One region of the Streptomyces sp. NPDC002309 genome, then DNA from elsewhere that is predicted to be linked to it. Evidence: riboswitches for the same ligand, from Rfam matches in the RefSeq annotation. Region 1 holds a riboswitch; each other region holds the start of a gene.

Region 1 (2,258 bases):
AGCTTCCCTGGACGGTACCGGTCCGCCCGGCCCGCCCGGTCCGCCTGGCGGGCCCGCAGGAGCCGTAGCGCGTCCGAGGGCGGGGCCGCAGCGCATGTCTGGCGGTTGGTGGGCGCCGCGGTCGGGCGGGTGGTCGGCCCGCGGTCTGGCGGTGGTGGGCGCCGCGGGGGTGGCGAGGTGGTCCGTGGACGTCGGGACCGGGTGGGCGTGCGGTGCCCGGCCGGGCGGATGTGCCGGACGCGCCGACGAGCGGCGCCGGGTGCCCGAGACTCCTCCCCGGCCTACGCGCCGTGCCGGCTACGGCGTGGACTCGACCCCGTACCGGCAGGCCCCCGGGAGGTCCCGCACAGGTCGGCCGAGGCGCCACGGGCGATGGAGGGGGTGGACCCGGGCGTGGGCTGTCCGGTTCGGGCGGCGGAGCCCCGCACGAGGGCGCGGAACGCGTCAGCCGCCGGGGCGCCCCGCCCACCGGACGCGGGCCACACCGCGCCCGCCATCGAACGACGGCCCCGGCGCCGTGCCGCTGCCGTCCCAGTAGCGTCCCGGGCTCCACGTCGAGCCGGTGGCCTCGGTCCCGTGCCGTCCCGGGCTCCGCACTCGACCGGCGGCGCACCTCTCCCTCCGGGCTCCGTCGGCCGTACGGGGCCGTAAGACGGCCTCGTACGGCTTCCTGCCGGAGCCCCGACCCGGGGCCGACCCGCCCGCGCCGCCCGCGCAGCGCCTCGCACCGGCCCCGGGGCGTCGCGGGCGCCGCGCCGACGTCTCTCGGCGCGACCTGGTGTCCTGGCCGTCCGAGCCCGCGTCACGGGCGGGGCGGCGGCGTCCCCTCCGGGCGCCGCCACCGCCACCCGGGGATCACTTGACCCGGCCGTACCAGACGCTCTTGGTCCAGATCTTCTGGAGCCTCACCACGTCACCGGTCTTCGGCGCGTGCCAGATCTTCCCCTTCCCGGCGTAGATCCCCACGTGGTAGACGTTCGATCCCGAGTGGAAGAACACGAGGTCACCGGCCTTGCGGCTCTTGGCGCCGATGTGGCGGGTCTTGTTGTACTGCTGGGCGGCCGTGCGGGGCAGCTTCTTGCCCGCCTTCTTGAACGAGTAGAGCGTCAGCCCGGAGCAGTCGAACCTGCGCGGCCCGGTGGCGCCCCACCGGTAAGGGGAGCCCTTCTTCGAGGCGGCGATCTGGAGTGCCTTCGTGGCCGGCGTGGCGGCCACTGCCTCCGAGGCGAACCCCGGAGCCACGACGGAGCCGCCCACCGCGGCGAGGGTGAGGGCCGAGGCCGTACCGGCACGGACCATCAGCGACGGGACACGATTGAGCGCGGTCATGCGCAACCCTTCGTCAGCCGCCTGTGAAGGATGACCTGTCGGATTCGGGCTGGCGAAGTTGCCCGGCCGCGTTGCTACGGCTTCACCCCAAGGGACACTCGGAGACTGGTCTCCGGCGACCCGTCGTGCTCGGGTCCTCCACTCCTGCCGATCCACTCCTGTCGACCGGTCATCCGGACGGCGGCAGGACTCGGCGTCCGCCCGGATCGCCCCGCCGCGGCGGCGGGGTCTTGTCGTCAGTCAGGGATCTTGACTCACCGAAGTGCGAAAATCCCAACGCAACCGGGAATTTGTGGCGTTACTCACCACTCACCCGTTCGGGTGGACAGCCCCTTGTGCGAACGGGTGTCAAGGGTGCCACGCCACCCCGGACCAGCGAGGGAACGTCTCATTCCGCCCCGAGGCAGCTCGCGTTGCGCAACCGCAAGGGCCCCGGAAAGGGAGGTGAAGGTCATCCGGACGGCGGTACCCCTTTTGGTCCGTTTCAACTCCCGTGCGCACGCTCTGTCATGACGCCCGGCGAACCGCGTCGACGACGGGTGGATCAGCACTGCCGCACCTGTCGGAGCGCGGTGGGACGACGACCCGCGCCCGTGGGGCGCACGGTCCTGCGCGACGACCCGCGCCACTGGGGCGCACGGTCCTGCGCGACGCCCTCGGTAGGGCGCACGGTCCTCCTGCGACGCCCCTCGGCCGGGCGCACGGTCCTCCTGCGACGCCCCTCGGCCGGGCGCTTGCCGCGCCCGGGTGAGCCTGACGGTCGACGGCCTTGGCCAAGGGCGCCGCGACACGCGGATCACAACTTGGTTAACGTGCACGAAACTCGTGCCAACTAGCCTGCCGCTCCACGCCACCAGGGTCTTCGCCGGTGGGTGCGGCAGCCGGGCCCCGCACGGCCCGGCGCGAGGAGGTGAGGTGGGACGTGCAAC
Region 2 (2,258 bases), on a different contig from region 1:
CGTTGGCGCCGAGGGAGCCCTTGTTGTCGGTGGCGTCCAGGTCGAACATCGCCTGGTCGATCAGGCGCTGCTCGGTGGCGTCGTAGCCGACGAGCTCCGGGCCGATCTGCTCGATGACGGCCAGGACGGCCTTCTCGACGCCCTTGCCGAGGTAGCGGTTGGGGTCGCCGTCGCGGAGTTCGATGGCCTCGAAGGCGCCGGTGGAAGCGCCGGACGGAACGGCGGCACGACCCGTGCTGCCGTCGTCGAGGCCGACCTCGACCTCGACCGTGGGGTTGCCTCGGGAGTCCAGGATTTCCCGGGCTACGACGACGTCGATGGACGGCACGAGCATCTCCTTCGTGGATGTGACGCGATGGAGCAGGACCGCGGCGGCTCTGCGAGACGAGCCTAACCGGCTCCGTGCGATCGGCCAGCCGGTCACCCCTCTGATGGACGGAACCGAGAGTAAATTGTTTCCGAACGAAACAAAGACGGGGGTGCGCCGCGGGGCGAGCGGGACGCGAAAAGCCCCGCCCCGGTGCGTACGGGGGGATGACGCACCGGGGCGGGGAGCCCGTGGGGACGGGGGGTGACCCTCACGGGAGCCTCAGGGGCCTCCTGAAGGGAGGCCGCGCGAGTCGGAGCAGCGGGGGCGCCGTCCTACTTCAGGTGCAGCTGCTGACCCGGGAAGATGAGGTCGGCGTTCTCGACGACGTCCTTGTTCAGCCGGAAGAGCTTCTCCCAGCCGCCCTTGACGTCGTGCTGGGCGGCGATGGTGCTGAGGGTGTCGCCCTCGACGACCTCGTACTCGCCGTCACCCTTCTTCACCTTGTCGCCGGTCGGCGTGGTGACCGTCTCCTCGACGGCCGGACGCTCCGCGGACCGCGAGGCCGGCTGCTCCTCGGTGGCGCGCGTCTCGGTGCCGTCGCTCTGCGAATCGCCGGCCGCGGAGCCGCCACCGGTGTAGGCGGCGTTCGACAGGCCGGTGCCGCAGTGCGGCCAGGCACCCTTGCCCTGACCGGCGAGCACCTTCTCGGCGATCTGGATCTGCTGCTCCTTCGAGGCCTGGTCGGCCGTGCCCGCGAACTGCGTGCCGCCGTACGCGGCCCAGGTCGAGGCGGAGAACTGCAGACCGCCGTGGTAGCCGTTGCCGGTGTTGATGGACCAGTTGCCACCGGACTCGCACTGGGCGACGGCGTCCCACTCGGAGGCCGTGGCGGCGGAGGCGCTGCCGGCCGCGATCAGCGGGGCGGCGACTGCGGCGGCGCCGGTGACACCGACGGCGGCGATGGCGCGAACGGTCCTGGACGCACCGCGATGCTTGCCCTTGCTGGAAAACAGCATGGTTGATCCCCTCACCGACGCCTGCGAGGTGAGCTGTCGGGTTCGGGCCGGTTGAGTTGCCCGGCCGCACCTCACTGGGAGGTGCGGCTTCACCCCGAGCCGGTCCCGGCGCTGAGTCTCCTCAACTGCCGGACACGGCACTTACCTTGGGTCCCCCGCTCCTGCCTGCGGCGCTTGACGCGACGACTGTTCCCGGGTGGCCGCTGGCAGGACTCGGCGTTGCGGCAGCCGGGGCTCGTGGTGACGAGCGGTCATGACCGTAGACAGGCGATCGGCCGAATTTCAAAGACGATCAGGGCTTCTGAGACTCATCCCACACTTTCACCAAATCGGACATTCGACTCGAAGTGTGACGTGAACTCCCGCTGCCCCCAGGCCGTTTCCCGTCCCCGCTCTCCCCTACTTGCCGGCCGACTCCGCGCCGACGTCCAGCGACTGACCGGGGACGATGTGGTCGGGGTCGCCGCCGAGGGCGTCCTGGTTGACGACGTACAGCGCGGCCCATCCGCCCTGCACGCCAAGGGAGTCGGCGATGCCCCAGAGGGTGTCGCCGTCCTGGACCCGGTACGCGCCGTCGGCGCCCGCTCGGGACGTGGCGCCGTCCCGCGAGGCGTGGCGCCCGGAGGAACCGCCGGCGCGCTCACCGTCCTCGTCCGCACTGCCTCCCCGGTGCTTGCCGCCGCCGAGAAGGCCCGTGCCGGTGAGGTCCGATGCGCTCGGAGTGCTCGAGGGCACACCGGAGGGCGAGGAACTCAGGGGCGATTCGCCCGATTCGGGGGATTCGCCGAAACCGGAGGACTCGCCCGGGCCGGGCGATGCCGAGCCGTCGGCACCCGGGGAGCCGGCACCACCGGACGGGGTGGATTCGCCGAATTTTTTCGGCTTCGCGGAGTTCTTCGAGCCGGCGGAGTCCATGGATGCGTCGGCGCCCT
Region 3 (2,258 bases), on a different contig from region 1:
CCGCCGCGCCCGGGCCGCGCCTCACAGCCGCGCCCGGGCCGCGCCTCACAACGGACACCGCCCACCGAAGCCGTCGCCGAGGTCACGCTCCTGCACATCCGCAACCCCTCCTCCACGAGACGGCCCACGAGGACCTCCGTATCCCGCTGCCCGACGGAACCCTGTCGTACGCGCGCGTACGGCGCCCGATCACCGACGAGCCCCACCGGCGCTCCCGGGGCACCCCCCGAACCGCCTGACCGACCCGACCGCACCCCGGCGTCGAGGCGGCGGGCGGCGGCGAGGCCCGCCTGCGAACGGGGACGCGGCGACCGGGCCCGCCGAGGATGCGCGGACGATCGTTACGACAACGACGCGCACCACGGGGGAGGTTCCGTCCTCACGCTGGAGATACGCGCACAGGCGGCGACCACGCCGGCTCACGTCCGCCGCCCGGCCGTTCCGCGCCACGTCCTCACCGCCCAGCGGGACATGCGCCGCGGCGCGCCACGAAGGGTGCGAGCCCACCCACCCCTCGCCCTTCGTGACGGGCGTCACTCACCCCTCCCGGGCGAGCCCGCGCCCGCCCGGGGTCCAGGACCCCGCGCACCAGGGGGAGTTTTTACCTGGAATTACCGAATACGACACTTTGCACTTGGCCTCGAAGCGGCCACCTCTCACACCCGAGGGACACACGCCCCACGAGCCGTCGATTGACTAGCACTTGGGCCTATTGCCCGATTTGCCACTCTTTCTGCAGGCGCGTGAGTTGGCTCACTCGCCCCCCTTCACGAGCCCCTCGCATCAACGGCGCGATCCACCGTTGCACATGGCCGAGTTGACGCTTTTCGACCGCAAAGGATCAAGGGTGACAAAAGGTCAGGAGGAAGATCAAATGCCGCAATGCCAGAAACGACCACTTGTTTCGGACATGTGCTCTCGCATACGTTCCGGGCCAGTCGGGCGGAACGCCGAATCCTGCCGCCGCCCGCGCCACCCATGACGGACTCACTCACCGCACGGCAGGAGCGGGGGACCCAGGTAGGCCGCCGGACCGGATGCCGCACTCCACGGCACACCGGAACGGCTCGGGGTGAAGTCGCACTCGCAAGAGAGCGGCCGGGCCCTCCCCGCCCGAACCCGACAGCTCACCTCGCAGGCGCCGGAGAGGACAGTCCCCATGACTGCAAACGGTCAGATCAGTCGTACTCGTACTGCCCGCATCGTCCGCAAGCTCGCCGTCGCCGGTACCGGCGCCGCCGTCCTCGCCCTGCCGCTCATCGGCGCGACCACCGCTTCCGCGGCGACGCCCGCGGCCATGCCCACGTCCGTCAAGTACTACTCGAACAACCTCGACGGCTGGATCCGCCAGTCGCTCGACATCATGGCGCAGAACGGGATCCCCGGGTCCTACAACGGCATCCACCGCAACATCATCCGGGAGTCCTCCGGCAACCCGAACGCCATCAACAACTGGGACTCGAACGCCGCCAAGGGCACCCCGTCCAAGGGCCTGCTCCAGGTCATCGACCCCACCTTCAAGGCCTACCACGTGACCGGCACGGCGTACGACCCGTACGACCCGGTCGCCAACATCACCGCCGCCTGCAACTACGCGGCCGACCGCTACGGCTCCATCGACAACGTCTTCGGCCCGTACTGAGCCTCGGCCAGCAACCGTTCGAGGACGACGGCGATGCCGTCGTCCTCGTTCGAGAGCGTGACCTCGTCGGCCACCGCCTTGAGCTCCGGGTGGGCGTTGGCCATGGCGACTCCGTACGCGGCCCAGTCGAACATGGGGATGTCGTTCGGCATGTCCCCGAAAGCGATGGTCCCCTCCGGGCCGAGGCCCAGATGCCGGGCCGCCAGCGCCAGCCCCGTGGCCTTGGTGACGCCGCACGGCTGGAGCTCGACCGTCCCCGGCCCCGACATGGTGACGGTCGCGAGCGAGTCGACCACCGCCCGCGCCACCGCCGCCAACTCGTCGTCGGACAGGGTCGGATGGCGCAGCAGCACCTTGCTGATCGGCTCGCACCACAGGTCGTCGCGGCGATCGATCCGCACCGCGGGCAGTGTGGGGTGCGGCATCAGATAGCCCGGCTCGATGAGGGTGAGCCCGTCGACACCGTCCTGGTCGACGGCCGCGTACACCTGGCCGACCTCGGCCTCGATCTTGCCGAGCGCGGTCTCGGCCAGCTCCCGGTCCAGCGTGACGGACCACAGCAGAATGTCCGCGTCGGCGTCGTACAACTGCGCGCCCTGCCCGCACACCGCGAGCC

What was found. A riboswitch is a leader RNA that binds a small molecule or an ion and turns the genes downstream of it on or off. The one in region 1 is predicted to bind cyclic di-AMP.
Region 2: it holds a riboswitch for cyclic di-AMP, as region 1 does, so the genes downstream of both, ACWCPM_RS28080 (transglycosylase family protein) here and ACWCPM_RS10490 (C40 family peptidase) in region 1, are expected to answer to the same signal.
Region 3: it holds a riboswitch for cyclic di-AMP, as region 1 does, so the genes downstream of both, ACWCPM_RS19470 (transglycosylase SLT domain-containing protein) here and ACWCPM_RS10490 (C40 family peptidase) in region 1, are expected to answer to the same signal.

The regions. Positions count from the first base shown of each region.
Region 1 covers NZ_JBSFCI010000009.1:99,616-101,873, forward strand. Annotated here, with positions in the region: gene ACWCPM_RS10485 (ATP-binding protein) at 1-68, shown strand, start outside; gene ACWCPM_RS10490 (C40 family peptidase) at 856-1,329, opposite strand; cyclic di-AMP (ydaO/yuaA leader) riboswitch at 1,333-1,522, opposite strand; gene ACWCPM_RS10495 (urease subunit gamma) at 2,252-2,258, shown strand, end outside.
Region 2 covers NZ_JBSFCI010000040.1:21,083-23,340, reverse strand. Annotated here, with positions in the region: gene eno (phosphopyruvate hydratase) at 1-328, opposite strand, end outside; gene ACWCPM_RS28080 (transglycosylase family protein) at 643-1,326, opposite strand; cyclic di-AMP (ydaO/yuaA leader) riboswitch at 1,330-1,509, opposite strand; gene ACWCPM_RS28075 (transglycosylase family protein) at 1,726-2,258, opposite strand, start outside.
Region 3 covers NZ_JBSFCI010000022.1:17,312-19,569, forward strand. Annotated here, with positions in the region: gene ACWCPM_RS19465 (hypothetical protein) at 1-239, shown strand, start outside; cyclic di-AMP (ydaO/yuaA leader) riboswitch at 979-1,156, shown strand; gene ACWCPM_RS19470 (transglycosylase SLT domain-containing protein) at 1,160-1,642, shown strand; gene ACWCPM_RS19475 (HAD family hydrolase) at 1,606-2,258, opposite strand, start outside.